Regions from separate parts of the Kribbella jejuensis genome, predicted to be linked through region 2. Evidence: riboswitches for the same ligand, from Rfam matches in the RefSeq annotation. Region 2 holds a riboswitch; each other region holds the start of a gene.
What was found. Region 2 has a riboswitch for ZMP and ZTP ahead of FB475_RS29555 (bifunctional 5,10-methylenetetrahydrofolate dehydrogenase/5,10-methenyltetrahydrofolate cyclohydrolase). Riboswitches for the same ligand answer to the same signal wherever they lie in the genome.

Region 1: linked by a shared signal. The riboswitch ahead of FB475_RS31990 (glycine hydroxymethyltransferase) and the one ahead of FB475_RS29555 (bifunctional 5,10-methylenetetrahydrofolate dehydrogenase/5,10-methenyltetrahydrofolate cyclohydrolase) in region 2 are both predicted to bind ZMP and ZTP.
Region 3: linked by a shared signal. The riboswitch ahead of FB475_RS03650 (5-aminoimidazole-4-carboxamide ribonucleotide transformylase) and the one ahead of FB475_RS29555 (bifunctional 5,10-methylenetetrahydrofolate dehydrogenase/5,10-methenyltetrahydrofolate cyclohydrolase) in region 2 are both predicted to bind ZMP and ZTP.

The regions. Positions count from the first base shown of each region.
Region 1 covers NZ_VFMM01000003.1:893,549-903,913, reverse strand. The annotation lists gene FB475_RS32025 (nitrite/sulfite reductase) at 1-1,429, opposite strand, end outside; gene FB475_RS32020 (winged helix-turn-helix domain-containing protein) at 1,841-2,407, shown strand; gene FB475_RS32015 (MFS transporter) at 2,404-3,615, shown strand; gene FB475_RS32010 (hypothetical protein) at 3,653-4,255, shown strand; gene FB475_RS37020 (hypothetical protein) at 4,270-5,403, opposite strand; gene FB475_RS32000 (GbsR/MarR family transcriptional regulator) at 5,400-5,870, opposite strand; gene FB475_RS31995 (DHA2 family efflux MFS transporter permease subunit) at 5,934-7,481, shown strand; gene FB475_RS31990 (glycine hydroxymethyltransferase) at 7,546-8,994, opposite strand; ZMP/ZTP riboswitch at 9,023-9,105, opposite strand; gene FB475_RS31985 (acyl-CoA dehydrogenase family protein) at 9,104-10,365, opposite strand, start outside.
Region 2 covers NZ_VFMM01000003.1:387,862-398,226, forward strand. The annotation lists gene prcB (proteasome subunit beta) at 1-631, shown strand, start outside; gene prcA (proteasome subunit alpha) at 657-1,508, shown strand; gene FB475_RS29550 (NUDIX hydrolase) at 1,505-2,182, shown strand; ZMP/ZTP riboswitch at 2,232-2,316, shown strand; gene FB475_RS29555 (bifunctional 5,10-methylenetetrahydrofolate dehydrogenase/5,10-methenyltetrahydrofolate cyclohydrolase) at 2,348-3,208, shown strand; gene aroH (chorismate mutase) at 3,239-3,607, shown strand; gene FB475_RS29565 (prephenate dehydrogenase) at 3,604-4,668, shown strand; gene cmk ((d)CMP kinase) at 4,700-5,380, shown strand; gene FB475_RS29575 (lysophospholipid acyltransferase family protein) at 5,377-6,105, shown strand; gene der (ribosome biogenesis GTPase Der) at 6,098-7,465, shown strand; tRNA gene FB475_RS29585 (tRNA-Pro) at 7,536-7,609, shown strand; gene FB475_RS29590 (group I intron-associated PD-(D/E)XK endonuclease) at 7,660-8,556, shown strand; gene FB475_RS29595 (MMPL family transporter) at 8,464-10,365, opposite strand, start outside.
Region 3 covers NZ_VFMM01000001.1:760,630-770,994, reverse strand. The annotation lists gene FB475_RS03670 (2-hydroxyacid dehydrogenase) at 70-1,002, shown strand; gene FB475_RS03665 (WD40/YVTN/BNR-like repeat-containing protein) at 1,016-2,119, shown strand; gene FB475_RS03660 (MoaD/ThiS family protein) at 2,116-2,379, shown strand; gene FB475_RS03655 (AAA family ATPase) at 2,399-2,938, shown strand; gene FB475_RS03650 (5-aminoimidazole-4-carboxamide ribonucleotide transformylase) at 2,928-3,794, opposite strand; ZMP/ZTP riboswitch at 3,813-3,889, opposite strand; gene FB475_RS03645 (class I SAM-dependent methyltransferase) at 3,892-4,611, opposite strand; gene FB475_RS03640 (acetolactate synthase large subunit) at 4,946-6,694, shown strand; gene ilvN (acetolactate synthase small subunit) at 6,694-7,335, shown strand; gene ilvC (ketol-acid reductoisomerase) at 7,363-8,382, shown strand; gene FB475_RS03625 (S1 family peptidase) at 8,487-9,674, shown strand; gene serA (phosphoglycerate dehydrogenase) at 9,792-10,365, shown strand, end outside.

The DNA.
Region 1 (10,365 bases), 510 kb from region 2:
GCGCGCAGGAGTTCGGGCAGCCGTTCAGGTTCACGGTGATCGGTACGTCCAGTTCGGGGATCCGCTCCTCGAGCTCCTCGATCAGCCGCGCCGCCTTCGCCTTGGTCTCGACGATCGCCAGCTTGCAGAACTCGATGCCTGTGCAGGCCATCGTGTTCCGCCGCCAGGCCGACGGGTTCGCCTGGAACCCGAGCTTGTCCAGCTCCGCGACCAGCGAGTCGACCTGCGACTCCTCGACGTCCAGCACGAGCAGCTTCTGCTGCGCGGTGGTCCGGATCCGGTTCGACCCGTGCGCCGCGACCACTTCGGCGACCCGCGCGAGCGACGTACCGGAGACCCGGCCGACGACCGGCGCGACGCCGACGTAGTACTTGCCGTCCTTCTGCTTGTGTACGCCGACGTGGTCGCCCTGGACGGCCGGAACCTCGGGCGCCGGGCCGTCGATCAGCTTCCGCTTGAGGTACTTGTCCTCGAGCACCTCACGGAACTTCTCCACACCCCAGTCCTGGACGAGGAACTTCAGTCGCGCCCGGTTCCGCAGCCGCCGGTAGCCGTAGTCGCGGAAGATGCTGGTCACGCCCCACCAGGCTTGGGCCACCTCGTCGCGGGGGATCCAGGTACCGAGCCGCTGCGCGAGCATTGGGTTGGTCGACAGGCCGCCGCCGACCCAGAGGTCGAAGCCCGGGCCGTACTCCGGGTGCACGACGCCGACGAACGCGATGTCGTTGACCTCGGGGACCACATCGTGCGACGGGTGCCCGGTCAGCGCGGTCTTGAACTTCCTGGGCAGGTTGGAGAACTCGCTGGAGCCGATGTACTTCTCGACGATCTCGTTGATCGCCGGCGTCGGGTCGATGATCTCGTCCGCGGCGATCCCGGCGACCGGGCTGGCGATCACCACCCGCGGTACGTCGCCACACGCCTCGGTCGTGTACAGGCCGACGGCCTCGAGCCGCTGCCAGATCGCCGGCACGTCTTCGATCGCGATCCAGTGCAGCTGGATGTTCTGCCGGTCGGTGATGTCGGCTGTGTTCCGCGCGTACTTCGTCGAGACGTCCGCGATCACCTTGAGCTGCTCGGTGGTCAGCTGCCCGCCCTCGACCCGGACCCGCATCATGAAGTAGCGGTCGTCCAGCTCCTCCGGCTCGAGCGTCGCGGTCTTGCCGCCGTCGATCCCGGGCTTGCGCTGGGTGTACAGGCCCCACCAGCGGAACCGGCCGCGCAGGTCGGCCGGGTCGATCGAGTCGAACCCGCGGTGCGCATAGACGTTCTCGATCCGGGCCCGGACGTTCAGGCCGTCGTCGTTCTTCTTGTTCTCTTCGTTCTTGTTCAGCGGCTCGCGGTATCCGAGCGCCCACTGGCCTTCGCCCTTGCCCTTGCGGGGGCGGGCGGGCTTGCGGGCAGCAGGAGTGGTGACGCCGGCAGTCATCGGGGGCGCGTCCTTGTCCTCGTGACAGGTGCTCACCAGCGGCGGGGAGATCGAAGCGTCGTCGGTTCGATGCGTTCCGCGCGGTGCGCACCCAGCGGTGATCGGGGATGATCAGGGGGCCGTCATTGGCCCAGGCAGGGTGGCTGTCAGAACATCGAAGGACAACAGATGGCGCTGCGCATCCGCCCGAGGTCGACATGGATGCGACCTACGAGGTGGGTGGACAGGGCAGCGAGCATGTCCACAAGCGTCAGCGCGACCGGCCGGTAAAGCAACTCCCATTCCTACATCCTGAGACTCGATCTCACCATGTGGTTATGTCTACCAGTCTGCTGTTCATTGTTCCGTGCTCCTTGCGTTATTCACAAGAGCTCTTGTGCAAGAGCTCTTGTGGAAGCTACGGTGCTGCCTATGGCACCTGCGAACCGACGCGCCGCGACCTCCTCGGTGGTCGCCGCGATCCACCACCCGCTCCGCCGGCGACTGCTCGACCTGCTCGGCGTCGAGGGCCCGGCCACCGCGTCGCAACTGGCCGAGCGGACCGGCGAACTGGTCGGCAACATCAGCCACCACCTCAAGGTGCTGGCCGCGGCCGAGGTCATCCTGGAGGCGCCCGAGCTGGCGAAGAACCGGCGGGAGCGCTGGTGGCGCAGCGCTCACCAGTCGTACAGCTGGTCGGTTGCCGACGCGGAGGGTGAGCCTGCCGGCGAGCTGATCGCAACAGTGTCCGAGGAGAGGAACGTCACACACCACACGGACAAGGTCCGGCAGTGGTTCGAGATGCGTTCGTCGTACGACGAGGAGTGGGTGCGGGCGGCATTTTCGACCGACAGTTGGCTGCGGCTGACGCCCGAGCGGCTCGAGGAACTGGGTCAACGGATCGGCGAGCTGATCCAGGAGTACTACGAGGCACCGTCGACCGACGAGTCGGCGCAGCCGGTCTACGTCTTCGCCCACGCCGTACCGGCCAAGCCGTGAGCTCGCCCTCGGTCGGGGCCGTCGTTGTGCCTGCACTCCGGCGGGATCGGCGGGTGCAGGCCTGGATCCTGTCCGGTGCGGTGTCCGAGGCCGGCGACGTCGCCTGGTACGTCGGGCTCGCGTGGAGTGCGGCGCAGGTGACGTCGCCCGCGGGCGCCGGCCTGGTGATGGGGATCGGGGCGCTGCCGCGGGCGCTGTTCCTGCTCTTCGGCGGCGCGCTGGCGGACCGCTGGGACGGTCGCCGGACGATGATCGTCGCCAACCTCGGGCGGATCGCGGTGCTCGTCGCCGCTGCGATCGTGGCGGTCGCGGACGGGGTGACGCTGCCGCTGCTGCTGACGGTGGCGATCGTCTTCGGGGCGGTCGACGCCCTGTACAACCCGGCCGCCGGGACCTTGCCGCGACGGATGGTCCAGCCTGATGACTTGGTGCCACTGGCGGCCGGGCGGCAGTTGGCCAATCGGCTGGCGGTGTTCGTCGGTGCGCCCCTCGGCGGTCTGCTGGTGGCTCACGGCGGGTTGATGACCGTGATGCTCGTCGACGCGGTGTCGTTCGGGGTGATCGCGGTCGTGCTGGCGTTGGTGGTCCGGCCGAGGTTTCCGCAGCCGGTGGCGAGCGGGCATTCGATCCGGCGGGACCTGGCGGCCGGCTTCGGCTATCTGCGCCGGGATCAGGTGGCCCGGACCTTGGTGATCGCCTTCTTCGGGCTCAACCTGTGTGTCGGTCCGGTCCTGGCGGTCGGACTGGTTCAGCGGGTGCACGGCAGTGGGTGGGGCTCGGGTGCGCTCGGCTGGTTCCAAGCCTGCTCGGGGATCGCGGCGGCGGTCGGGGCCGTGGTCGCGATGCGGTGGAAGCCGCCGGCGCCGGCCCGCGCCGGCCTGCTCGTGCTGATCGCCCAGGCGGCCGGCTGCGTGATGGTCGGCTTGGTCCCGCGCGTGGCCGTCTTCGCCGCGATGGCGATGATCGGTTTCACCGCCGGCCTGGCCTCCGCCCTGCTCTCGGGTGCCTTCCAGCAGACCATCGCCCCGGCCTTCCTCGGCCGCACGTCGAGCATCGTCAGCCTCTCCGACGACGGGCTGATGCCGGCCGCGATGGCGGGTTTCGGCGCCCTCATCTCGCTGATCGGCGTGGCCGCGGCCTGCGCCCTCCTCGGAGCCACCTTCGCGGCCCTCATGGTCTGGTCAGCCTCACGATTGCGGACACGCTGAACCTGTACGACGTGGCCGGCCACGTAAACTCACGCGAGTGTCCGGCTGGCAGAACGTCCGTGAGTTCACGCTGGGAAACGTCGAACGCCCGGCCACCCGCACCCGGAACCACATCGAGTGGGGCCCGAACGCGATCCGGGTGGCCTCCGGCTCGAAGGACGACCGAGTGCTCACGCCGTACGCCTATGTCGGCCCCGACCGCTCCCTGTACCTCGACGCCGACCTGACGCAACTCCTCTGCCGGGTCTCGCAATCGTCCGACCACGCCTGGTCGGTCCGCGACGCCGAGGACCACGAGGTCGGCACCATCACCCGAATCCCGTCCGGTCGCCCGCTCCTCCGCCCCAACTGGCGCATCACCCAACCCGGCCACCCCGAACTGATAGGCCGCACCGAATGGCTGAGCGGCCCACCCACCCGCCTCGCCGCCAAAGCCGCCGGCCGCCTCCTGATAGGCGTCCTCGACGGCCTCACCGGCATCGGCGACGAAGGCGGCGACCAACCCACAAAAACCCGCACGTTGGAGTGGCGCTCAGCCGACAGGGTCGCAATGTACTCCGAGGGCACGACCTCGATCACGGTGCACGCCGACTGGCTAGACCGCCGCCTCGCCTTCGCCTACTGCCTACTCGCCAAATGAACCAACGCGGTCCGTCAACGTGACTGGGCATCCCGGGGTGAGTGTGCCGGTCGGGTTGTTGGGCGGGCTGCCGGTGGGGGCTCAGGTGGTTGCGGCGCATGGGATGGATGCGACTGCGGTGGGGGTTGCGCGGGAACTGATGGTCGGCCTGAAGCCGCCTGTCCGCTGACGGCCGGTGGCAGCGGCTGCGCCACGGTGATCGATCGTCGCGCGGCCGACTGGCCGGTGGCGGCTGGTGGTAGGGCCTTTTGGACGGTGTTGGCGATGTCGATTGCTGATGCGCGTTGCCGGTCGGGTGTGGTTTCGCCGCGGGCGGTGGGGGAGCGGAGTTCCTCGGGTTTGGTGAAGTCGGCGACGGCGGCGACGACCTCGGGGGTGAAGGGGTCCCGGCGGTTCTGCGCCGGCGGTGTGGACGTCGGGTCCGGGGGCCGGAACAGCTCCCGCAGTTCGATTCGGAAGAACTTGATCAGCTCCTTCGTGCGCAGCACCCGGCTCCGGCGGAGGATTTGGCGTTCGAGGGGGAGGGTTGCCTTGTCGCGCCAGCTGACGTCGAACATGATCCGGCCGAGCCGGAAGCCCGGGTTCGTTTCGCCGCCGGGGAAGCCGCGGGCGTTCCCGTGGGTGAAGAACTCGCTGTAGAACGCGCCGTCGTCCTCGTTCTTGAGCACGTTCCACGCACGGTACTTGTCCGTCGGCAGCTCGCCCCGCACCCACGCCTCGTCCATCAGCGCGTGCGACGCGGCGTTCAGCGGACGGTGCCCGACATAGTGGTACTGCGGCCGCTCACCACGCCGGCGCCGGTCGTACTCGGCGATGATCTGCGGCCACTCGTCCGCCGAGATCGACCGTGCCAGCCGGGACGCGAACGACGTCCGCGCGCGCAGCTCGGCCCGTGACGTCACCGGGCGATCCGTCCGCCCGGTCATTGTCTCGAGCTTGTCCATCACGAACGTTCCGCCGTGCGGACCGACGCGGTTCCAGCGGGTGACGTCCAACGACGGCTCACCGGCGTTCAGCGCGCGCAGTACGGCGATCCCGGCCCGGTACAGCGGCACCCGCCGCCGCATGATCCGCGTCTCCCAGGCAATCCGGTACTCGCTGTCGAGCCACGCCGTACCGACGAGACGCTTCGCCTTGCGGCGGTTCACCGCGGGTGTTCCGCTCGCCAGTTCTTGATCATCTGTTCCATGTCCGCGTGGATGAACGCGAAGAAGTCGGCCGCCTCGGTCAGCCGCCGGCAGACGGGGGAGTCCTCGGCGAAGAGCGCGGCGCCGGCGCGGCTGGTCGCCTCCCACTCGCTCAACGCGAGGTTGCGGCGTTCGAGGATCGCGGCGAAGACGTCCTCACGGATCCGGTAGTGGTCCTTGCGCGACCCGGGGAGCCGCTCGCGGGAGATGAACGAGACCTGCAGCAGTTGCCGGACCGCGCCGGACACCGCGGGCTGGCTGATCTTCAGCATCTCGGCGAGCTCGGCCGCGGTCATCGTCCCGTTCGGGCTGACCAGCATCGCGCCCATCACCCGAGCCGACATCGTCGGTACGCCGCTGTTCGCCAGCACGCCCGCGAACCGCTCGACGAACTGGCTGACGGCTTCCTGGCTCGGTTCCTCGACCATGGTTGAAGCTTACAGTAATTTGATTTATCGCAACTATCACAAGCTTCTGATAATTTGAATCACATGACCACGACCACCTCGGAGTCGACACTGACCGGCGCTCGCCGGTTCGGTGTGCTCATCGCGCTGTGTCTCGCCGTACTCGTCCTCGGCCTCGACACCACCGTGCTGAACGTCGCGCTGCCGACGCTCGCCAAGGATCTCGACGCGTCCACCAGCCAATTGCAGTGGATGGCGAACAGCTACAACCTGGTGCTCGCCGCGCTGCTGCTGCCGGCCGGGCTGCTCGGCGACCGGTTCGGACGGCGCAAGATCATCGCGATCGCCCTGACCTTGTTCGGTTTGGCGTCGCTGGCTTGCGCGCTGTCGAACTCGGCCGGTCAGCTGATCGCGGCTCGGGCGTTCCTCGGCATCGGCGCGGCAATGATCGTGCCGGTCGCGCTGTCGCTGATCACCGTGCTGTTCCGCACCGAGGAGGAGCGGAAGAAGGCGATCGGCTTCTTCGTCGTTGCCAACAGCATCGGTATGCCGCTCGGCCCGATCGTCGGCGGCCTGCTGCTCGACCACGCCGGCTGGCAGTGGATCTTCGTGATCAACATCCCGATCGCGTTCCTGGCCGCGCTCGCGGTGACGCTGCTCGTCCCGGAGAGCCGGAGCGCGAACCGCCCGGCGATCGACTGCCTGGGCATCGTCCTGTCCAGCGCGGGCCTCGCAGCCTTGGTGTACGGCGTTACGAAGGCGGGCGAGTCTTCGTGGACGGACGGTGTCACGATCACGTTCCTCGCGCTGGCCGTCGTACTGATCACGTGCTTCCTGCTGTGGCAGCGCCGGAACAGTGAACCGCTGATCGAGCTGCGGCTGTTCCGCGAACGAGTGTTCACCGGCGGTGCCGTACTGCTGACAGTCTCGGTGTTCGCGATCTTCGGGTTGCTGTTCACGATGCCGCAGTACTTCCAGGGCATCAACGGATCGGACGCCCTGCACACCGGCCTGAAGCTGCTGCCGTTCATCGGCGGGATGACCGTCGGCGCCAAGCTGGCCGAGCCGGTGGAGTCGAAGATCGGCACCCGCCTGGTTGTGATGACCGGCTTCGTCGTGATGGCGGCCGGCTTCGTACTCGGCGCGTTCACCGACCTCGGCACCGGGTACGGGTACACCGCGATCTGGTTCGTGGTGGTCGGTTTCGGCCTCGGCTGTTCGATGCCGCAGGCAATGAACGCGGCGCTCGGGGTCCTCGACCCGGAGCGGGCGGGGACCGGCTCGGGGCTCTTGCAGGCGTTCCGGCAGGTCGGCGGCACGGTCGGGGTCGCCGTACTGGGAACCGTGCTCAACTCGGTCTACCGCCACCACGTGGACACGACCGGTCTGCCGGCGCAGGTGGCCGACGCGGCCGAGCGAAGCCTCGCAGGCGGACTGGCCGTCGCCGCCAAGACCAACGCGCCGGCCCTGGCGGCCGACGTACGAGACGCCTTCCTCACCAGCCTCAACACCACGATGTGGGTGTCCGGCGGCATCGCGGTTGCCGGAGCTGTGCTCGCGGCGACGCTGATGCCGAAGCGGGCCGCGAAGGCTTCGCCGGACGCGCTGACCGGCGTCGAGCGGGACGCCTGACGACAAACGACAGCGCCCGCTCCAAGCCGCTTCACGCAAGCAGGAGCGGGCGCCGTAAAACGTGTCAGTTGAGCTCGAGACCCGGGTACAGCGGATGCTTGTCGAGGATCTCGGCGGAGGCGGCGCGCGTCTTGTCGGCCACGCCGTCGGCCAGCACGTACTTCGCCTTCGACGGGGCGCCGGCCGAGGTGGTGGTCGGGGTCGTGGCGGACAGCACGTCGACGATCAGTTCGGCGACGCGGTCGAACTCGTCGGCGCCGAACCCGCGCGTGGTGAGGGCCGGCGTACCGATCCGGACGCCGGAGGTGTACCAGGCGCCGTTCGGGTCGCGAGGTACAGCGTTGCGGTTGGTGACGATTCCGGCATCGAGCAGGGCGGACTCCGCCTGCCGCCCGGTGATGCCGTACGACGAGACGTCGAGCAGCACGAGGTGGTTCTCGGTACCGTCCGTGACGAGCTTGACGCCGCGCTTCATCAGGCCCTCGGCGAGGGTGACCGCGTTGTCTGCGACGGCCTGCGCGTACTCGCGGAACGACGGCTGCCGCGCCTCGGCCAGCGCGACCGCCTTCGCGGCCATCGTCTGGCTGAGCGGACCGCCGAGCACCATCGGGCAGCCGCGGTCGACGGACTCGGCGTACTCCGGCTGGCAGAGCACCATGCCGCCGCGCGGGCCGCGCAGCGACTTGTGCGTGGTGGTCGTCGTGACGTGTGCGTGCGGCACCGGGTCGAAGTCGCCGGTGAACACCTTGCCCGCGACCAGGCCGGCGAAGTGCGCCATGTCGACCATCAGCGTCGCGCCGACCTCGTCGGCGATCTCCCGCATCTTGGCGAAGTTCACCTTGCGCGGGTACGCCGAGTAGCCGGCGATCAGGATCAGCGGCTTGAACTCACGAGCCTTGCGGGCGACCTCGTCGTAGTCGAGCAGCCCGGTCTCCGGGTCGGTCCCGTAGGAGTGCTGGTTGAACATCTTGCCGGAGATGTTCGGCCGGAAACCGTGGGTCAGGTGACCGCCGGCGTCCAGCGACATGCCGAGCATCTTCTGGTCGCCGAGCGCCTTGCGGAGCTTGGTCCAGTCCTCCTCGGTCAGGTCGTTGACGTGCTTCGCACCGGCCTCGGCGAGCGCCGGCGACTCGATCCGCTGCGCCAGGATCGCCCAGAACGCGACCAGGTTCGCGTCGATGCCGGAGTGCGGCTGGACGTACGCGTGCGGGGCGTCGAACAATGCCTGCGCGTGGTCGGCGGCGGCCTGCTCGACGGTGTCGACGTTCTGGCAGCCGGCGTAGAAGCGGTGCCCGATCGTGCCCTCGGCGTACTTGTCCGACAGCCAGTTGCCCATCGTGAGCAGGGTGGCGGGGGAGGCGTAGTTCTCGCTGGCGATCAGCTTCAGCGAGGACCGCTGGTCGGCCAGCTCGGCCTTGATCGCGCCGGCGATGGTCGGCTCGACCGCGGCGATCACCTGCAGCGCGTTGTTGTACGCGGCCGACGCGGCGGCAGCGTCAAAGGACTGAGTCATCGTTGTCTCTCCTGCGGTTGCAGTGGGTCGAAGGCACCCAGGCGCACGGTGCCGACGGGTTTCGCTCCCCGGTGGTTCTCCACCTTCAGCGCGCCAGTCGCGACGTCGCTCACCCTATCGTGCGCTCGAGGATCCGATCGAACGGAGTCGTCCGCGGCAACGTCCCGAACACACCGCCCCAATCGCCGGCCAGCCGCGACGCGACGAACGCATCGGCGACCTCCGGCGTCGAGTTCCTGATCAACAACGAAGCCTGCAGGCACAGGGCCATCAGCGCAGCCAGCCTTCGCGCGCCGGCTTCGGCGTTCTGGTGATCAGCAAGCGCTTGCAGGACATCCTCCACGGCCGCATCCAGCCGGGTGTCGGCACCTTGGACCGAGCCGACCTCGAGCAGCCACGCCTCGAGCGACTCCGGCTTCCGCAGCGCCCGCAGTACGTCGAGCGCGTTCACGTTCCCGGACCCTTCCCAGACCGAGTTCAGCGGCGACTCCCGGTAGAGCAGCGGCAGCCCGGACTCCTCGACGTACCCGTTCCCGCCGAGACACTCCAGCGCCTCCGCGACCATGAACGGCGTCCGCTTGCACACCCAGAACTTGGCCAACGGCAACCCGATCCGCCGGAACGCCGCCGCCTGCTGATCACCTCCGACGGATGCGTCCACCGCCGCTGCCAACCGCATCCCCAGCGCCGTCGACGCCTCGGACTCGAGCGCCAGATCCGCCAGCACGTTCTGCATCGCCGGCTTGTCCGCCAGTAGCCCACCGAATGCGCTTCGGTGCCGCGTGTGCCAAACTGCTTCGACCAGCGCTCGCCGCTGGAGGGCCGACGAGCCGAGAACGCAGTCCAGCCGGGTTGCCGCGACCATCTCGATGATCGTCCGGACGCCGGCGCCCTCCTCGCCCAGGCGGTATCCGATGGTTCCGTGGAACTCGACCTCGGACGACGCGTTCGACCGGTTCCCGAGCTTGTCCTTCAGCCGCTGCAGCGCGAACGGGTTCCGGTTGCCGTCGGCAAGAACCCGCGGGACCACGAAGCAGCTCAGTCCGTCCGGCGCCTGCGCCAGTACCAGGAACACGTCCACCTGCGGCGCCGAGCAGAACCACTTGTGTCCGTGCAGTTGGTACACGTCCCCGGCCGGCGTCGCGGTCGTCACGTTGGCCCGCACGTCGGACCCGCCCTGCTTCTCGGTCATCCCCATCCCGGCCAGTACGCCGTTCTTCGCCGCGGCCGGCAGCCGGCGTACGTCGTACTCGGTCGAGGCGAGCTGCGGGATCCACTCCTTCGCGAGCGCCTCGTCGGCCCGCAGCGCCGGTACGGCGGCGTACGTCATCGAGATCGGGCAACCGTGACCCGGTTCGACCTGCGACCACA
Region 2 (10,365 bases):
CACGATGGGCAACATCATCGCCCAGCGTGACATCGAGAAGGTGTTCCCGGCCGACGAGTACTCGGCGGTCGCCTTCGCCGGCTCGGCCGGTTTCGGGATCGAGATGGTCCGGCTGTTCCAGGTCGAACTGGAGCACTACGAGAAGCTCGAGGGCGCGACGCTGAGCCTGGACGGCAAGGCGAACCGGCTCAGCGCGCTGATCCGGGGCAACCTGCCGATGGCGATGCAGGGCCTCACCGTGGTGCCGCTGTTCGCGGGGTACGACGAGGACATCAAGGGCGGCCGGATCTTCTCCTACGACCCGACCGGCGGGCGGTACGAGGAGACCCACTTCTACAGTGTCGGTTCGGGCTCGCTGTTCGCCCGCGGCGCGCTGAAGAAGCTCTACCGCGAGGACCTGTCCGAGACCGACTGCGTGACGGTGGCGATCCAGTCCCTGATCGACGCCGCCGACGACGACTCGGCGACCGGTGGCCCGGACATGCTGCGGCGGATCTTCCCGGTGGTCGGCGTGGTCACCGCGGACGGTTACCGGCGGCTGCCCGAGGACGAGGTCGCGGCGCTCGTCGACGCGGCCTGGGAGCAGCGGCACCGGCGTCCCGACGGTCCGGCCGCCCCCTCGCTGACCTGATCACCCCGAACTGACAGAGGACTCGATGAGCGTTCCCTTCTACGTCTCGCCCGAGCAGCTGATGCGGGACCGGGCGGACTTCGCCCGGAAAGGCATCGCCAAGGGCCGCAGCGCGATCGCGCTGCAATATGCCGACGGCATCCTGTTCGTCGCGGAGAACCGGTCACCCGCACTGCACAAGGTGGCCGAGATCTACGACCGGATGGCCTTCGCCGCCGTCGGCCGGTACAACGAGTTCGAGAACCTGCGGATCGCCGGCGTCCGGCTCGCCGACATGCGCGGGTACTCGTACGACCGTCGTGATGTCACCGGCCGTGCGCTCGCCAACGCGTACGCGCAGACCCTCGGCGCGATCTTCTCCTCCGGTGGCGAGAAGCCGCTCGAGGTGGAGATCCTGGTCGCCGAGATCGGCAACAGCGCGGCCGACGACCAGATCTACCGGCTCACGTACGACGGCTCGATCGCCGACGTCCGTGGGTACGCCGTGATGGGCGGCCCGGCGGAACAGGTCGCGGACTACATCGGCGAGCACTACCGCGACGGCATCTCACTGGCCGGCGCGCTGCGGCTCGCGGTGGACGCGCTCAGCCACGACGGCACCGAGGTCCGCGAACTCACTCCGGACCAGCTCGAGGTCGCGGTCCTGGACCGCACCCGCACCCAGGTCCGCAAGTTCAAGCGGATCACCGAGGAGACGGTCGCGCGGATCCTGTCCGAGTCGCAGCCCGACACCTCGGAAGGCCCCGGCTCCGGGGACACCGCGGCCAAGCCCGAGGACACGACCTCACCGGCCGGTGAAACGACGGCGCCCCAGCCGGACGCCGACGACGCACCGGTGGCCCCACCGGAAGACCCCGTAGACGACCGTCCACTGTGACGGATCAGTCCGAGTACTCAGCCGTCACCGACCACGTGGCGGCTGAGTCGTCTCCGGGGCCCTCGACACCACGCGAGCCGGCGGGGCGCACCGAGCAACCGGACGCCGTGCCTGCCGACGGCAGGCCGGTTGATCCGGCCCCGTGGGAGTTGCTGGGGGAGGAGCTGGGGTTCGAGCGATTCCTGTCCGTGCGTCTGCGGCGGTACCGGATGCCCGACGGGCGCGAGGTCGAGTGGGACGTGTTCGGCCGTGAGGCCGGGATCAACGCCGGGGTAACCGTGCTGCCGCTGACGCCGGAGGGGCGGATCGTGACGGTTCGGATGTTCCGGGCCGGGCCGGACGCGGTGGTGACGAACCTTCCGGGCGGTCTCGTCGAGCCGGGGGAGGACGTCGCGGTGGCGGGGGCGCGGGAGCTCGAGGAGGAGACCGGGTACACCTGCGAGACGCTCGACGTGGTCGGCTGGCAGTGGTCGGGCGCGTCCTCGACGTTCCGTAAGTACGTCGCGATCGCCCGCGGCTGCCGCCCCGACGGCAAGCAGCAACTCGACGAGGCCGAGGACTGCGTCCCGGTCGAACTCACCGTCGACGCCTTCCGCGCCGAACTCCGCAACCCCGGCGCGATGACCGGCATCGACGCCGCCTACCTCGCCCTCGACCACGCCGGCCTCCTCTGACCGCCAGCTCGACGGCACGTACACCCCCGCCGCGGCGTTCGCTATTCTGAGACCGGGCCGCGACTGGCGTTGAGGTGGGATACCACCGGGGAACGGCCTGCCGACTGGCTTCGCCGCGCGCCTGGGCATCTTCGAGCGATGATTCGAATGCTGAGGAGTGCGCGCATGAGTGCTGAGCTGATGATCGGAACCGACCTCGCCGCCGAGATGGTGGCCAAGGCGGCGGAGCGGGCGAGTGCCCTGCAGGAGCAGTACGGCGTCCAGCCGTGTCTCGCGACGGTACTGGTCGGCGACGACCCGGCGTCGGCGACGTACGTCCGGATGAAGCAGAACCGCTCGAAGAAGGCCGGGATCGCGTCGCGCAGCGTCGTACTCCCGGACTCGACGACCACCGAGGAACTGGTCGCGGAGATCACCAAGCTGTCCCAGGACCCCGCCGTGCACGGGATCCTGCTGCAGCACCCGGTGCCGCCGCAGATCGACGAGCGGGCCGCGTTCGAGGCGATCGACCCGGCCAAGGACGTCGACGGCGTGACCATGCGGTCCTTCGCCGCGATGGCGTTCGGTGACCCCGGGTTCCGCTCCGCCACACCCGGCGGCATCATGCGGCTGCTGGCGGCGTACGACGTACCGCTGGAAGGTGCGCACGCCGTCGTGATCGGCCGCAGCCCGATCCTCGGCAAGCCGGCCGGGATGTTGCTGCTGGCATCGAATGCGACCGTCACCTACGCGCACTCCCGGACCCGCGACCTGCCGGAGCTCGTCCGCACCGCCGACGTGGTGATCGCCGCCGTCGGCAAGGCGAACTTCGTCCGCGGCGACTGGCTGAAGCCGGGCGCGGTCGTCGTCGACGCCGGCTACAACGAGGGCAACGTCGGCGACGTGCACTTCGCCGAGGCGTCGGAGGTGGCGAGCCTGATCACGCCGGTCCCGGGCGGCGTCGGGCCGATGACGATCGCGCTGCTGCTCGAGCAGACGGTCGACGCTGCTGAGACGGCTGTCCACTCTTTGACTGGCCTGGCCTAGGGTTGGGGGACAAGACCTAAGGAGGCGGACGTGGCGGTACGGGCGATCCGGGGTGCCACCCAGCTGGACGTGGACGAGCGCGAGCACCTGCTCGAGCGGTCCGCGGAGCTGGTGAAGGCGGTCCTGGAGGCGAACGATCTGGAGAACGAGGATCTGATCAGCATCCTGTTCACCGTCACGTCGGACCTCCGGTCGGAGTTCCCGGCCGTCGCCGGGCGGCAGATCGGGCTCACCGACGTACCGCTGATGTGCATGCAGGAGATCCCGGTACCGCACGCGCTACCGCGGGTCGTCCGGCTGATGGTGCACACCGAGTCGCCACGCTCCCGCGACAAGATCCAGCACGTCTACCTGCACGGCGCCGTCGCGCTCCGCCCGGACCTGACGGGCGCCCAGTGACCGAGTTGCGGGGGCCGGTTCGCATCGTCGGTACCGGGCTGATCGGTACGTCGATCGGTCTCGCGCTCGCCCGGCTCGGCGTGGTGGTGGAGCTCGTCGACGGGAACCCGGACAACGCGCTGATGGCCGAGCGGATCGGCGCCGGCTCACGGCTGGTCGAGATCGAGCCGCAGCTGGTCGTGGTCGCCGTACCGCCTGATCACGTCGGCGCGGTCGTCGCCGAACAGCTCGAGCAGACGGATGCGGTCGTCACCGACGCGGCCAGCGTGAAGTCGAAGCCGCTCGCGGACGCGCGCAGCCTGGTGCCGGACGTCAGCCGGTACGTCGGCAGTCACCCGATGGCCGGCTCCGAACGGAACGGGCCGCTGGCCGCGCGCGCCGACCTGTTCGACGGCGCGACCTGGGCGATCACCCCGCACGCGACCAGCGATCCGGACGCCGTCGACCTGGTACGGCGACTCGCGGAGGCCTGTGGCGCCCGGACCGTCGAGCTGTCGGTGGAGGACCATGACTTGGGCGTCGCGCGGGTCTCCCATCTCCCGCACCTGATGTCGGCGCTCGCCGCGGGCACGCTGGCCGACGCGCCGGCCTCCCACCTGGAGCTGTCCGGGCAGGGTGTCCGCGACGTCACCCGGATCGCGGCCGGTGATCCACGGCTCTGGACTCAGATCGTGTCCGCGAACTCGACCGCGCTGACCGGCCTGCTGGAGCAGATCCGCGGCGAGCTCGACCGGCTACTCGTTGCCCTCGGCAAGGAAGAGGCGAACGACGAACTGACCGCGATCCTCGGCCAGGGCGTGTCCGGCGCCGTCCGGGTGCCGGGCAAGCACGGTACGCCGCACATCGACCTGGTCACGGTCCTGGTCACGATCCCGGACCGCCCCGGTCAGCTGGCGAAGCTGTTCGCCGACGCCGCCGAGTCCGGCGCCAACGTCGAGGACCTCCGCATCGACCACAGCCCCGGCCGCCCGGTCGGCGAGGTAGAACTCGCCGTCAAGCCAGGCTCGGTCGACCAGCTGGTCGACGTACTCACCGACCGCGGGTGGGTAGTCCACACGTAGACTGTCCCTCTGCGAAGGTAATCTTCGGGGCATGATCATCGCTGTGGACGGGCCGAGCGGCTCCGGTAAGTCGAGCACCGCCCGCGGAGTGGCCAACCGGCTCGGACTGCGGTACCTGGACACCGGGGCGACGTACCGTGCGGTGACCTGGTCCGCCGTCGAACGCGGGCTGGACCTGGACGACACCGCGGCGGTCGCGCAGCGCGCCCGGGAGCTGGTGCTCGAGATCAGCACCGACCCGGACGACCAGTTCGTGATCGCCGACGGGACCGACATCACGGCCGCGATCCGGGAGCCGCGGATCAGCGAGGTGGTGTCGAAGATCGCCACCAACCTGGACGTCCGTAAGGAGCTGATCCGGCGCCAGCGGGCGATCATCGACAAAGCCCAGACCGACGGCGGGATCGTCGTCGAGGGCCGCGACATCGCCACCGTGGTCGCGACCGACGCCGAGCTGAAGGTGCTGCTGACCGCCGACCAGGAGGCCCGGATGGCGCGCCGCGGCGCCGAGCTCGCGGCCGGATCCGTGACCGCGGCCGAGCTCCGCGACCAGATCGTCCGCCGCGATGCCGACGACTCGACGGTGTCGGAGTTCCAGGTCGCCTCCGACGGTGCCGTCACGATCGACTCGACCGACCTGACCCTGGAGGAGGTCGTCGACGTGATCAGCCGGCTCGCCACCGAGACCGTCCCCCGGAGCCAGGAGCTATGACGGCAGAACTCACCAGGCACGAGGACCTGCCGCGCACCGACGACCTGCCGCCCCTGCCGTACCGCCTCGCGCTGCCGATGCGGTACATCGCCCGGCCGTACTTCCGGCACAAGTACAACCTGACCATCCACCACGAGGACCGGTTCCCGCGGACCGGTCCGTTGCTGATGACACCGAACCACCTGAGCCTGCTGGACGCCCCGCTGCTCGGCGCGATGGCGCCGCGGATGCTGCACCAGCTCGGCAAGGTCGAGGTGTTCGGCGGCGTACAGGGCAAGTTCCTGCACCGGATCGGCCAGATCCCGGTCGACCGGTCGTCGTACGACATGCTCGCGGTCCGGAAGTCGATCAAGGTACTGCGGGACGGACGGGTGCTGAACATCTACCCCGAGGGCACCCGCGGGCCGGGCGATTTCAGCCGGATCCGGATCGGGGTGGCCTACCTGGCGATGGTCACCGGCGCGCCGATCCTGCCGGTGGCGCTGATGGGAACCCGCTTGCCGGCCGGTAGTGTGGAGGGTCATCCACCGGCCGGGAGCCGGATCGACATCGTGTACGGCGAGCCGTTCTCCGTGGACCGCGTACCCTTTCCCAGGAGACATACCGACGTACAGGCGGTCGCCGACCACATCGGCGACGTGCTGCGCGCCCACGTGAAGGCGGCCGTCGAAGAAACCGGCCACCCACTTCCGGGCTGGCGAGACCAGAAGGACCCTGATGACTGACCTGCCCACCGAACTACCGACGCACGACCGTGAGGACACCGGGCCGCTGCCCGTGCTCGCGATCGTCGGCCGGCCGAACGTGGGCAAGTCCACGCTGGTCAACCGGATCATCGGCCGCCGCGAGGCGGTCGTCGAGGACACCCCGGGCGTCACCCGCGACCGCGTCTCGTACGACGCCAACTGGGCCGGCCGCGAGTTCACCGTCGTCGACACCGGCGGCTGGGACCCGGACGCGGTCGGGATGGCCGCTCTGGTCGCGGCGCAGGCCGAGGTCGCGATCAACGCCGCCGACGCGGTGCTGTTCGTGGTCGATGCGGTGGTCGGCATCACCGACGCCGACGAGGCCGTCGTCCGGGTGCTGCGGAAGTCCGGCAAGCCCGTCGTACTGGCCGCCAACAAGGTCGACGACCAGCGGATCGAGTCCGAGGCGATGAACCTGTGGAGCCTTGGGATCGGCGAGCCGTTCCCGGTGTCCGCGATGCACGGGCGCGGCACCGGCGACATGCTGGACGCCGTACTCGCGGCCCTCCCGGAGGCGCCCGCGGAGCGCGACGGCGAGGTCGGGGGACCGCGCCGGATCGCGATCGTCGGCAAGCCGAACGTGGGCAAGTCGTCGCTGCTGAACAAGGTCGCCAAGGAGGACCGGGTCGTCGTCAGCGACGTCGCCGGGACGACGGTCGACCCGGTCGACGAGCTGATCACGCTGAGCGGCAAGGAGTACCGGTTCATCGACACCGCCGGGATCCGGCGCAAGGTCAAGAACGCCTCCGGCCACGAGTACTACGCGTCGCTGCGGACCAACGCCGCGATCGAGCGGGCCGAGGTCGTCGTGGTGGTGATCGACTCGTCCGAATCGATCACCGAGCAGGACCTGCGGATCATGAACGCGGTCGAGGAAGCCGGCAAGGCGCTGGTGATCGCGTACAACAAGTGGGACCTGATGGACGACGAGCGCCGCTACTACCTGGAGCGCGAGATCGACCGCGACCTGGTCCAGTTCCGCTGGGCCCCGCGGGTCAACATCAGCGCACTCACCGGCTGGCACATGGACAAGCTCGTCCCGGCCATCGAAGCCGCGCTGGAGGGCTGGCAGACCCGCGTCCCGACCGGCCAGCTGAACGCCTTCCTGGGCCGCCTGGTCGCCGCCCACCCGCACCCGGTCCGCTCCGGAAAGCAACCGAAGATCCTGTTCGGCACCCAGGCCACCACCATGCCGCCGACCTTCGCGATCTTCACCTCCGGCCAGATCGAACCCTCCTACCAACGCTTCATAGAACGCCGCCTCCGCGAAGACTTCGGCTTCGTCGGCAGCCCCGTCCACGTCCAGATCCGCCCCCGCCAAAAGAACAAGAAACGCTGACCCAGCCCGGTGAGAACCACTCCCCGGAATGCTGTAAGGTTTACCCCGGTTCGCTGTTGGGGCGGACCATCGGGCTGTGGCGTAGTTTGGTAACGCGTTCGGCTGGGGGCCGAAAGATCGCAGGTTCAAATCCTGTCAGCCCGACCCTTCAGAGGGACACCGAAACTGTCGGTGTCCCTCTTTACGTTTCTCCCATGAGTACACCTGGGGATCGACGGAGCTGGAACGACGACCAACTGCGGCAGGCGGTGGAGAGCAGCCCGTCGTGGCGTGCGGTCGCTCGCGCACTGGGGTTGAAGAACACCTCCACGGGACCGATCAGGCGGCACGCAGCGCGGCTCGAGCTGGACACGTCGCACTTCACAGGACAGCGTCGGTGGTCCGATCAGCAGTTGCGTGAAGCTGTGGCAGCGGCCAGTTGCTGGGCGAACGTGCTGGCCAGCCTGCGCATTGTCGATACCGGAGAAGAGCGGGTCAGGATCAAGGGCCACGCCGTCCGACTGGGCTTGGACTGCAGTCATCTGAAGTCGCCACTGGCCCAGCCGACGCCGACCGAGGTATTCGACGAGCCGGTTAGGCCCGAGATGCTTCGCTACTCGGCCACAGCGTTGGCGATGGCCTGGTTCACGTTGCGCGGATGTGCGGTTGCGCTGCCGATCGAACCACAGGAGTACGACCTGTTGGTGACGACGTCGAAGGGCATCCAACGAGTCCAGGTGAAGTCGTGCGCGTCTCGCAACAAGCGCGGCTATTGGGAAGTTGGCATCGGCCGACGTCCCTACGTTCTCGACAAGTCCGCGAGCAAGATGCCGTACGACCCCGACACGATCGACGCGTTCTTCATCCTTCTCGGCGATGGCGGAATCTACGTGATCCCCAGCTCGGTGTTGGCCGGCCGGGTCCGCATCTCGGCGGAGAGCTACACCCCGTACCGCGTGGGTGATGCGTCCAGCCTGCTCGGTGGGGCGCCGGTGGAGACCGGCGCCCCGCGGCGGGTGTCAGCGTACGCCGGTGAGTTCGTCGGTCCGAGGTTCCTCCGGGATCCTCAGGGTTTCGCCTTCGATGTCTACTCGGGGGGTGAGGCGGTCTAGCCACTTCGGGAACCACCACGCTCGGTCGCCGAGGAGGCTGAGGATGGCGGGGACGAGCGTCATCCGGACGACGAACGCGTCGATCAGCACGCCGATCGTGAGACCGAAGCCGATCGCCTTGATGATCGGGTCGTGGACGAGGATGAAGCCGGCGAAGACCGACGCCATGATCAGCGCGGCGGCGGTGACGACGCGCGCCCCGTGGCCGAGGCCTTGGACGGTGGCGTCGTTCGCGTGCTTGCCGTGTACGAACTCCTCGCGGACGCGCGACACGATGAACACCTCGTAGTCCATCGCGAGCCCGAACAGGATGCCCATCATGATGATCGGCAGGAAGCTCACCAGCGGACCGGGGGAGTCGACGCCGACGAGCTTCGCCAGGTGACCCTGCTGGAAGACCGCGACCGTGATCCCGAACGTCGCCCCGATCGTCAGCACGAACCCGAGCGTCGCCTTCAACGGCACGAGCACGGACCGGAACGCCAGCAGGAGCAGCAGGAACGACAACCCGATCACCACGAACAGGTACGTCGGCAACGCGTCGGACAGCTTGTTCGACACGTCCACCCCGACGGCGGTGTTACCGGTCACCGAGATCTCGGTGCTGCCGGTGGCGAGCGGCTTGATCGCCGACCGCAGGTTCTTGACGAGCTCAGCGGTCTGCTCGCTGGCCGGCCCGCTCTTGGGAATCACCTGCACCAACCGCGTCGTACCGTCCTGACTGGCCGCGGCCGGCTGCGCCGCAACCACATCGGTCAGCCCCTGCGTCTTGCCCAGCACCTGCTGCGCCACACCATTGGCCGTCGCCGCGTCGTTGCTCTTCACAACGACCACGAGCGGCCCGTTGGCGCCCGGCCCGAAGGCCGCCGCGGTCAGGTCGTACGCGACCCGCTGGTTCGTACCGGCCGCCGCCGACGCACCGTCCGGCAAGGCCAGCTGCATGTCCTTCGCCGGAATCGCGAGCAGCCCGAGCCCGATGATGCCGACCGCAACGATCGGCACCCGCAACCGGGTCACCAACCGGCCCCACCGGAAACCGAACCCTTCCAGCGGTACGACAGCGGTCGGCGCCTTGCGCAACTTCCGCGGCAGCACCCGGTTCCCGACGAACCCGAGCAGCGCCGGCAGCAACGTCAACGCGACCAGCACGGCGGTCAGCACCGTCGCCGCCGCGGCCAGCCCCATCGCGGTCAGGAACGGTACGCCGACCACCGACAGCCCCGCGAGCGCGATCACCACGGTGGCCCCCGCGAACAACACCGCCGACCCGGCCGTCGCCGTCGCCCGCGCGACCGACTCCTCCGGATCCATGCCCTCGCTGAGCTGCGACCGGTGCCGCGAGCTGATGAACAGCGAGTAGTCGATCCCGACCGCGAGCCCCAGCATCAACGCGAGGATCGGAGCCGTCGACGACACGTCGGTGAACGCGGTCACGATGAACAACCCAGCCATGCCGGCGAGGACGCCGAGCAGCGCCGTCACGAGCGTCATTCCGGCGGCGACCAACGATCCGAACGTGACGACCAGTACGACGGCCGCGACCGCGACGCCGATCACCTCGGTCGCACCGATCTCCGGGACTCCGGCCTTGATCTGCCCGCCCGGTACCACCTTGAGGTCACCGTTGCTCAGTCCGCTGAGTCCGTCGTACCCGTCGCTGCTCGCGTGCGAGAGTTCGTCGGCCGGCTTGTCGAACTGGACGCTGATCAGTCCGGTCCGGCCGTCCGGGCTGATCGCCTTGCTCATGAACGGGTCGATCGCCGCGATCACCTCCGGCACCTTCGCGACCTTGGCGACGGTGACACCGAC
Region 3 (10,365 bases), on a different contig from region 2:
CTTACGACGGCACCCGATGTCTGGCACGGGAGTTCAAAAGTGTCCCAGACCCCGAGTAGGTTCTGCGGCATGGGTGATGTGGTGAAGGCATGGCTGCCGTGGGAGGATCCCGAGGCGTTCCTCGGCGGGGTCCCCGCGGGGATCGAGGTGGAGTGGTTCGCCGGTGGCGAGCGGCCGAAGTCGCTCGAGCAGGTGGAGTTCTACGTGCCGAGCTACATGGGCGGCGGTGACGTGTTCGACGTCGTCCGGGAGATGCCCTCGCTGAAGGTCGTCCAGCTGCAGACCGCCGGGTTCGAGCACGTCCAGTCGCGGCTCGCCGACGACGTGACGCTCTGCAACGCCCGCGGCGTGCACGACGCGTCGACGGCCGAGCTGGCGGTCGGGCTGATCATCGCCTCGTTCCGCAACCTGCCGCGCGCGGTCCGCGACCAGGAGCGCCAGGTCTGGCCGAACTCCTACGACCAGGTCGACGACTCGCTCGCCGACCGGACCGTGCTGATCCTCGGGTACGGCGCGATCGGCGAGGCGCTGGAGCGCCGGCTGAGCGGGTTCGAGTGCGACGTGATCCGGGTCGCGCGGCGGGAGCGGGACGGCGTACACCCGCTGACCGAGCTGCCGGAGCTGCTGCCGCGCGCGGATGTCGTCGTGCTGCTGACTCCGGCGACGCCGGAGACCACACGGATGGTGGACGCGACGTTCCTGAAACGGATGAAGGACGGCGCCCTGCTGGTGAACGTCGCTCGCGGTGTCGTCGTGGACACCGACGCGCTGGTCGCCGAGCTCGGCACCGGCCGGATCCGGGCCGCGTTGGACGTGACCGACCCCGAGCCGTTGCCTGCCGGACATCCGCTGTGGTCTGCTCCGAACGTGCTGATCAATCCGCACCGCGGCGGGGCCTCGACGGCGTTCGCGCCGCGGGTCGCCAGGCTGGTGCGGGCGCAAATGGAGCGCTACGCGTCCGGGGAACCGTTGATCAATGTGGTGGGGGGTCCACCACGGTAGAGGGAGGACGACGATGTCCGAGGCCGTACTGCTGATCGGGACCAAGAAGGGGCTCTGGATCGGCCGGAGCGACGCTGCCCGCAAGGACTGGCAGCTCGACGGGCCGGTGCCGGAGTTCGAGATGCAGGGCGTGTACGCCGTGGGCATCGACACGCGTGGCGACGGCGCGCACGGCGCTCGGCTGTTCGTCGGCGGCACCAGCGAACACTGGGGCCCCGCGGTCTTCCACTCCGACGACCTCGGCAAGACCTGGGCCGAGCCACCGGAGGGCTCGATCGGCTTCCCGCAGGACGCCGAGGCCTCGCTCGAGCGGGTCTGGCAGATCCAGGCGGCACCGGCCGACCAGCCCGGCGTCGTCTACGCCGGATCGCAGCCGTCGGCGTTGTGGAAGTCGACCGACGGCGGCGTCACGTTCAACCTGGTCCGCGGTCTGTGGGACCACCCGCACCGCAAGGACTGGGGCGCCGGGTTCGGCGGGCAGGCGGTGCACACCGTGCTGCCGCACCCGACCGATCCGCTGCGGCTGAGCGTGGCGATGTCGACCGGCGGCGTCTACCGGACGACGGACGGCGGTGAGACCTGGTCCCCGGCGAACCACGGGATCAAGGCCTACTTCATGCCGGATCCGGACCCGGAGTTCGGCCAGTGCGTGCACAAGCTGGCGGCGCACCCCGACGTACCGGAACGGATGTTCGCGCAGAACCACCACGGCGTGTACCGGTCGGACGACGGCGGCGCGAGCTGGCAGTCGATCGCGGACGGCCTGCCGTCGGACTTCGGCTTCCCGATCGTCGTGCACCCGCACGAGCCCGACACCGTGTACGTGTTCCCCTTGGTCGCCGACGGCAACCGGATCCCGACCGACGCGCGCTGCCGGGTCTTCCGCTCCCGCGATGCCGGCGCGACCTGGGAGGCGCTGTCGTCCGGGCTGCCCGACGTCTCCTACATCCCGGTACTGCGGGACGCGATGACGACCGACACCGCCGACCCGGCCGGTGTGTACGTCGGCACCCGGGACGGCTGCGTCTACGCGAGCGCCGACGCGGGTGACACCTGGACCGAGGTCGCGAGCCACCTGCCCGACATCCTCACCGTGCGCGCGGCGGTCGTCGGATGATCGCAGTACGCCTGCCGACCGTGCTCCGCCCGTTTGCGGGCGGGGCCGAACGGGTGCAGGTCGAGGCCGCCACGGTGGCCGAGGCCTTCGCCGCGCTCGACCCGCCGCTCCGGCGCCGGCTCACCGACGAGCAGGGTGCGGTGCGGCGGCACGTCAACGTGTACCTGCGCGACGACAACATCCGCGACCTCGACGGCCTCCAGACCCCATTGTCGGAAGGGGACGAGCTGCTCATCCTGCCGAGCGTCGCGGGAGGCTGAAGCCGTTACCGTCAGCACTATGAGTGATGTCCTCCTGCTGACCGGGCCATCCGGCTCAGGCAAGACCACGGTGGCCCGGCTGGTCGCAACCGACGCGGCGCGTCCGACGGTGCATGTGACGACCGACGAGTTCTTCCGGGCGATCCGGACCGGCTTCATCCCGCCGTACCTGCCGGAATCGCAACGGCAGAACGTCGTGGTGGTGGACGCGATCGTCGCTGCGGTCGCGGTGTTCGCCGACGGCGGGTACGACGTCGTGGTGGACGGCATCATCGGACCGTGGTTCCTGCCGCCGTACCGGACCGCGGCCGCGGAGGGGCAGTGGCGGATGTCGTACGTCGTACTCCGGCCGGATCTCGCGACCACCTTGGAGCGCGGGCAGGCGCGCGCCGGTGTCGAGCTGACCGACACCGACGCGCTCACCGGGCTGCACGCGGCCTTCGCGGACCTCGGTGAGCTCGAACGCCACGCGCTCGACACGACGAGGCTCGACGCGGAGGAGACGGCTGCCAAGGTCCGTGAGGCTGTTGCCTCGGGCTCCTATCTGCTCAGTGTCTGAAGAGCCGCAGACCCGTAGCGGACCAGGTGATGCCGAGGTCCGCGCAGGCGGCGGCGACCTCGGACGAGCGGATCGAGCCGCCGGGCTCGACGATGTGGGTGACGCCGTACCGGTGGGCGACCTCGACGTTGTCCGCGAAGGGCAGGTGCCCGTCGGAGACCATCGTCACCCCGGTGAGCGGCTCGGAGGACCAGAGTGCCGCCTTCTCGCCGGCCAGGCGCGTGCAGTCGACGCGTGACTGCTGCCCGGCGCCGACACCGATCGTCATCCCGTCCTTCACCATCACGACGGTGTTCGATTGGGTGTAGCGGGCAACAATCATCCCGAGGACGGCGTCGTCCGGCAGATCCTGGGGGAGTGGCGCAACGTCCCGCTCCTGCGTGAGCCGTACGCCGTACACGTCGCGCACCTCTTTCGCCGGCGGCTCGTACGACGCGTCCATCTCCAGCACCAGGTACGTCCCGCGCTTCTTCGCCGCGAGGATCTCCAGGACGCCCTCGTCGTACCCGGGCGCGATGATGCCGTCCGACACGACCCGCTTCAGTAGGCCGGCCAGCTCGAGGTCCACCGGATGCGAGACCGCGACGAAGTCGCCGTACGAGGACTTCGGATCCGCGTCGCGCGCTCGCCGGTACGCCTCGGTCACGGATGCACCGAGCGCTGCACCGGCCGGTGACACATGCTTGTACGACGCCGCCGCCGGTACGCCGAACCGCGCCGAAGCCTCCCGCACCAACTGCCACCCGGTCAGCGCGTCGAGCACATTGATGTACGACGGCGCACCCGCGAGCACCGTGAACGGCGCGTCCTCGACGCGCGCCGCCTGCTGTGGATTCATCCCGTACCGCAACCGCATCACAACCTCCGACGAACTCGGAGGCGCCCAGGCGGACGACGCCCCGCCCGAAGCTCCCCGGTGGTACCCCACCCACGCCAGTCGCGGTGCCCTCAGCCTACTTCGTCGCGCGAACCACCAGCAGGCGGGAGTCGGTGGTCAGGGGTTCGTCGTGCCAGCCGCCCTTGATGGTGATGTCGGAGAAGCCGGCTGTCCGCAGGTCTTCGGTGATTTCCTCGGCGGAGCGGAAGTACAGGACGTTGCGGTAGACGGCGTCGTGGCCGTCTTCGAAGACGTTGTGGGCGTCGAAGACCACGCGGCCGTCGGCGATCTCGATCAGTTCGAGCCACTCCTTGAGGTGACCGGCGATCGTGTCGCGTTCGCCGTACGTCGCCTCGCTCGTCCACTGCTCCCAGGCCCGCGCCGCCGGGTTGCGCGACTCGAACGCGAACACCCCGCCGGGACGGAGCGCGGCGGCCAACGCGGTGCACGCGGGCAGATGTTGGGCGACATGCATCATCGTGTTGCCGCTGCTGACGATCAGGTCCACGTCACCGGTCGGCCGTACGGCGTGGTGGTCGCCGTCGATCCACGTCACCGCGTCAGCGCCGGGCTGACGGCGCGCGTAGCCGAGCATCGTCGGGCTCGGGTCGATCCCGATGACGGTCCGCCCTGGCGCGACCAGGGATCGCGTGAGCAGGCCGGTGCCACACCCGAAGTCCAAGACCTTCGACGCGCCCGCGGCCAGCGCCCGGTAGTACGCGTGGTCCTCGCCGGCTGGATTGTCCAGGTCGTAGAGGGCTACCAGTTGCTCATCGCCGTACGGATCGTCGGTCACCGTGGCAGCCTAGGAGCCACCCCGGGCCCGAACAACGCAGACAGCGAACGTAAGACGGGTGTCTCAACAAGTGAGACGCCGGACGGCTCAGCTTGACCCGGCCGCCGGTTCGGGGCGAATAATGCCTACATGCGATCGATTCTCCTCGTACTTGTGCGGCGCGCCGACTGACGCGACCACAGAGTCGAGCGCGCCCCTTCAGCCAACCCGGCGGAAGGGGTTTTTTGTTGCCAATGCGACTATCTGCGACCCAGTAGCGCGGCGGGAACGGCCACGAGCGAGGATGGATCGGTCGCGAACAAGTCAATTCGTGACAGGACAGGAAGGCTCTCTCATGAGTGAGCAGCTGACCGGGGCACAGGCTCTGATCCGCGCACTGGAACATGCCGGAGTGGACACCGTCTTCGGCATCCCGGGTGGCGCGATCCTCCCGGCGTACGACCCGATGCTCGACTCGACCCAGATCCGCCACATCCTGGTACGTCACGAGCAGGGCGCCGGCCACGCCGCCCAGGGGTATGCCTCCGCGTCCGGCAAGACCGGCGTGTGCATGGCGACCTCGGGCCCGGGCGCGACCAACCTGGTGACGCCGATCGCCGACGCGTACATGGACTCGGTGCCGCTGGTGGCGATCACCGGGCAGGTCGCCAGCGCCGCGATCGGTACCGACGCCTTCCAGGAGGCCGACATCCGCGGCATCACGATGCCGATCACCAAGCACAACTTCCTGGTCAACGACCCGAACGACATCGCCACCACGATCGCCGAGGCGTTCCACATCGCCTCCACCGGCCGGCCCGGCCCGGTGCTGGTGGACGTGACCAAGGACGCGATGCAGTCGATGGTCGACTTCCAGTGGCCGACCGAGCTGTCGCTGCCCGGCTACCGGCCGGTGACCCGCCCGCACCCGAAGCAGGTGCGTGAGGCGGCCCGGCTGATCGCCGCGGCCGAGAAGCCGGTGCTGTACGTCGGCGGTGGCGTGATCCGCGCGCAGGCCAGCGCCGAGCTGAAGGAACTGGCCGAGATGCTCGGCATCCCCGTCGTCACCACGCTGATGGCCCGCGGCGCGCTCCCCGACACCCACGAGCTGCACTTCGGGATGCCCGGCATGCACGGCTCGGTGTCCGCGGTCGGCGCGCTGCAGCGCTCGGACCTGCTGATCTGTCTCGGTGCGCGCTTCGACGACCGGGTGACCGGCAAGCTGGACTCGTTCGCGCCGGAGGCGAAGGTCATCCACGCCGACATCGACCCGGCCGAGATCGGCAAGAACCGCGCCGCGGACGTGCCGATCGTGGGGGACTGCAAGGAGGTCATCACCGACCTGATCGGCGCCCTCAAGACCGAGATCGCGAGCGCCGGCCGCACCCCGTCGTACGAGACCTGGCGGCACCAGCTGGAGGACGTCCGGACCCGCTACCCGCTCGGTTACGACGAACCCGAGGACGGCACGCTGTCGCCGCAGCACGTGATCAAGCGGATCGGCGAGATCGCCGGACCGGACGCGGTGTACACCGCGGGCGTCGGCCAGCACCAGATGTGGTCCGCGCACTTCCTGCCGTTCGAGAAGCCCGGCCACTGGCTGAACTCCGGCGGCCTCGGCACCATGGGGTACGCCGTACCCGCCGCGATGGGCGCGAAGGTCGCGCGGCCGGACAAGACCGTGTGGGCGATCGACGGCGACGGCTGCTTCCAGATGACCAACCAGGAGCTCGTCACCTGCGCGCTCGAGGGCATCCCGATCAAGGTTGCCGTGATCAACAACCAGTCGCTCGGCATGGTCCGGCAGTGGCAGACGCTGTTCTACGACAAGCGGTACTCCAACACCGACCTGCACTCGACCCGGATCCCGGACTTCGCCAAGCTGGCCGAGGCGATGGGCGGCGTCGGTCTGCGCTGCACCGACAAGGATTCTGTGGACGCCACGATCGAGAAGGCGATGGCCGTCACCGACGCTCCCGTCGTGGTCGACTTCGTCGTGCACCGGGACGCGATGGTCTGGCCGATGGTCGCCGCCGGCGTCAGCAACGACGAGATCCAGATCGCCCGCGACATGGCCCCGACCTGGGAAGGCGAGGAGCTCTGATGTCCAAACACACGCTGAGCATCCTGGTGGAGAACAAGCACGGTGTGCTGGCCCGGGTGGCGGCGCTGATCTCGCGGCGCGGGTTCAACATCGACTCGCTCGCGGTCGGCCCGACCGAGCACCCCGAGGTGTCCCGGATGACGATCGCGGTGACCGTCGACGAGCAGCCGCTGGAGCAGATCACCAAGCAGCTCAACAAGCTGGTGAACGTGATCAAGATCGTCGAGCTGGAACCGACCCAGACCGTCCAGCGCGAACTGCTGCTGGTCAAGGTCAAGGCCGACACCCTGACTCGCGGGCAGGTGCTGGAGACCGTCCAGCTGTTCCGTGCCAAGGTGGTGGACGTGGCTCCGGACGCGATCACGATCGAGGCGACCGGCAACCCCGAGAAGCTCGAGGCCATGCTCCGGGTGCTGGAACCCTTCGGCGTCCGCGAGCTGGTGCAGTCCGGCATGGTGGCGATCGGCCGCGGCAGCCGCTCGATCTCCGACCGCGCGCTGCGGCCGGTTCCGGTGCCGCCGCCGCATGTCCAGTCCGGACCCCCGAACGTGCAGGCGCGACCCGCCGAGCGCCAGCCCGCGCACCCGGTACCGGCGCCGCCGCCGGGCCGTACCGCTGCCGCCGTACCGAATCAACACTAAGGAGAAGTGCCCGAAGTGGCTGCTGAAATGTTCTACGACGACAACGCCGACCTGTCGGTGATCCAGGGCCGGCACGTGGCCGTCCTCGGCTACGGCTCTCAGGGCCACGCCCACGCGCTCTCGCTGCGCGACTCCGGCGTCGACGTCCGCGTCGGCCTGCCGGAAGGTTCGAAGAGCCGCGCCAAGGCCGAGGCCCAGGGCCTGCGGGTCGTCACGCCCGCCGAGGCGGTGGAGGAGGCCGACGTGATCGTCGTGCTGGCTCCGGACCCGGCGCAGCGCAAGCTCTACAAGGAGGCCATCGAGCCGAACCTGGTCGACGGCGACGCGCTGGTCTTCGGGCACGGCTTCAACATCCGGTTCGGCTACATCAAGCCCCCGGCCGGCGTCGACGTCTTCATGGTCGCGCCGAAGGGTCCGGGCCACCTGGTCCGGCGCGAGTACTCCGAGGGCCGCGGCGTACCGGTGCTGGTGGCCGTCGAGCAGGACGCCACCGGCAAGGCCTGGGACCTGGCGCTCTCGTACGCGAAGGGCATCGGCGGTCTGCGGGCCGGCGGTATCAAGACCACCTTCACCGAGGAGACCGAGACCGACCTGTTCGGTGAGCAGGCCGTCCTCTGCGGTGGTGTGTCGGCGCTGATCCAGGCCGGCTTCGAGACGCTGACCGAGGCCGGCTACCAGCCCGAGGTCGCGTACTTCGAGTGCCTGCACGAGCTCAAGCTGATCGTCGACCTGATCTACGAAGGCGGTATCGCCAAGCAGCGCTGGTCGGTCTCCGACACCGCCGAGTACGGCGACTACGTGTCCGGTCCGCGGATCATCGACGCGTCGGTGAAGGCCCGGATGAAGGAGGTGCTGAACGACATCACCGACGGCACCTTCGCGGCCCGCTTCATCGCCGACCAGGACGCCGGCGCGCCGGAGTTCGCCGAGTTCCGCAAGAAGAGCCAGGAGCATCCGATCGAGGCCGTGGGCAAGGAACTGCGCGGCCTGATGGCGTGGGTCAAGTCGCACGACGACGACTACGTCGAGGGCAGCGCGGCCCGCTGACCCGGCAGCTGATCAAGGTCCGGGCTGTCCAGGTGGATGGCCCGGACCTTTCTTTTTGGCACAATCGGTCACGCAGCGGATACCGACGACGGGGGTGAGCGGGCGTGCAGGACGGCAGGAACGCGCTGCCGCGACCGCCCCGGCGGCTACCGGCCGACGCCGGGTCGCTGACCCAGCTGGAAGCACCCAGCCGGCCGGGTGGACCGCAACCGCCACCGCGCGAACCGTGGATCTTCGGCCGTTTCCTGGCCGGCTTGATCGTGCTGATGGTGATCGTCGCGGCCGGCGCGGGTACGGGCTGGTACCTGCGGCAGCGCAGTGTCCGGATCGACACCGCCGCCGTACTGAAGTCCGCCGGCCCGGCCGTGGTCCGGGTGCTCGCCACGACCTGCGGTGGCACCGGTGAGGCTTCGGGCGCCCTCGTCGACAACGGCCGCGTGCTCACCGCCGCGTCGGCGGTCGACCAGGCGATGGCCATCGTCGTGGTGGCCCCCGACGGGCGGATCCGGCGGGCCAACCTGCTCGGGACGAGTGCCGACGGTGTCGCCGTACTGCAGTCGATCGGCTTCGACGACGTACCGCTGCAGCTGCCGCAGGACGCTCCGGAGCGGAAGGCCGAACGCGCACTGATCGGGTACACCGCGGCCGGCCGGCAGGTGATCAACGCGATCGGTTCGGAGGCCGACCCGACGGCGCTGAGCGAGGTCATGAACGCGGCCAAGCTCGGTGGCCCGGTGCTGGACAAGTCCGGCGAGCTCGTCGGCCTGGTCACCGGCGCGACGGTCCAGGCCGCCACGGTCGTGCCGCTCGCCAAGCTCCGCGAGTACGTCGCGCCCGCGCCGTCCGGAATCACCGTTGCCGCGGCGGGTACCTGCCCGAACTCGCGTGGTCCGCAGGGCACGATGGCGCCGGTGCTGCAGGTGGCGAAGACACCGCTGGCGCTGGAGGTCCAAGGGCTGCTCACCAACTATCTGACGCTGCAGAACAAGCACGACTTCAACGCGGTACAGGTCCTGTACTCGCCGCAGCTGGCCAAGTCGCTGACCCCGGAGCGGGATCGCCAGAGCCGCGGTACGGCGTACTTCTTCAACCCGCGGATCACCGCCCTCGCTCCGGACGGCTCGTACGCGCGGATGTCGTACGACGTGCTGTTCTCGCCGACCGCCGCGGGCGCCGGCGGCGGGACCTGCAACCGGCTGGACAACAGGTTCACGCTGGTCCGGGCGGGCGGCAAGCTCGTGATCAACAGTGCTGTAAAGGCGTCGGACCCGGTCGCCTGCGAGACCGATTGACCGGGATGCGGGTCCCCGCACAACGCACGGCGACGGACGCGGTACCATCAATTCAGCGGGCACAGCGCGGTGCTCTGAAGATCACGAGCCCCTACCGCTTCTGCAGGAGATTCCTCCATGTCTTCCCTGACTGACGTAACCCGGCCCGTCGTCCTGATCGCCGAAGAGCTCAGCCCGGCCACCGTCGAGGCGCTCGGCCCCGACTTCGAGATCCGGCACACCAACGGCGCCGACCGCGCCGAGTTGCTTCCGGCCATCGCCGACGTCGACGCCATCCTGATCCGCAGCGCCACCAAGGTCGACGCCGAGGCACTGGCGGCGGCGAAGAAGCTGAAGGTCGTCGCCCGCGCCGGCGTCGGCCTCGACAACGTGGACGTGAAGGCCGCCACCCAGGCCGGGGTGATGGTCGTGAACGCCCCGACCTCCAACATCGTCAGCGCCGCGGAGCTCGCGGTCGCGCTGCTGCTCGCCTCCGCCCGCCGGGTGCCGGCCGCGAACGAGTCGCTGAAGAAGGGCGAGTGGAAGCGCAGCAAGTACTCCGGTGTCGAGCTGTTCGAGAAGACCGTCGGCATCGTCGGCCTCGGCAAGATCGGTGTCCTGGTCGCGCAGCGGCTGGCCGCCTTCGGCATGAACGTGATCGCCTACGACCCGTACGTGCAGGCCGGCCGGGCCGCGCAGATGGGTGTCCGGC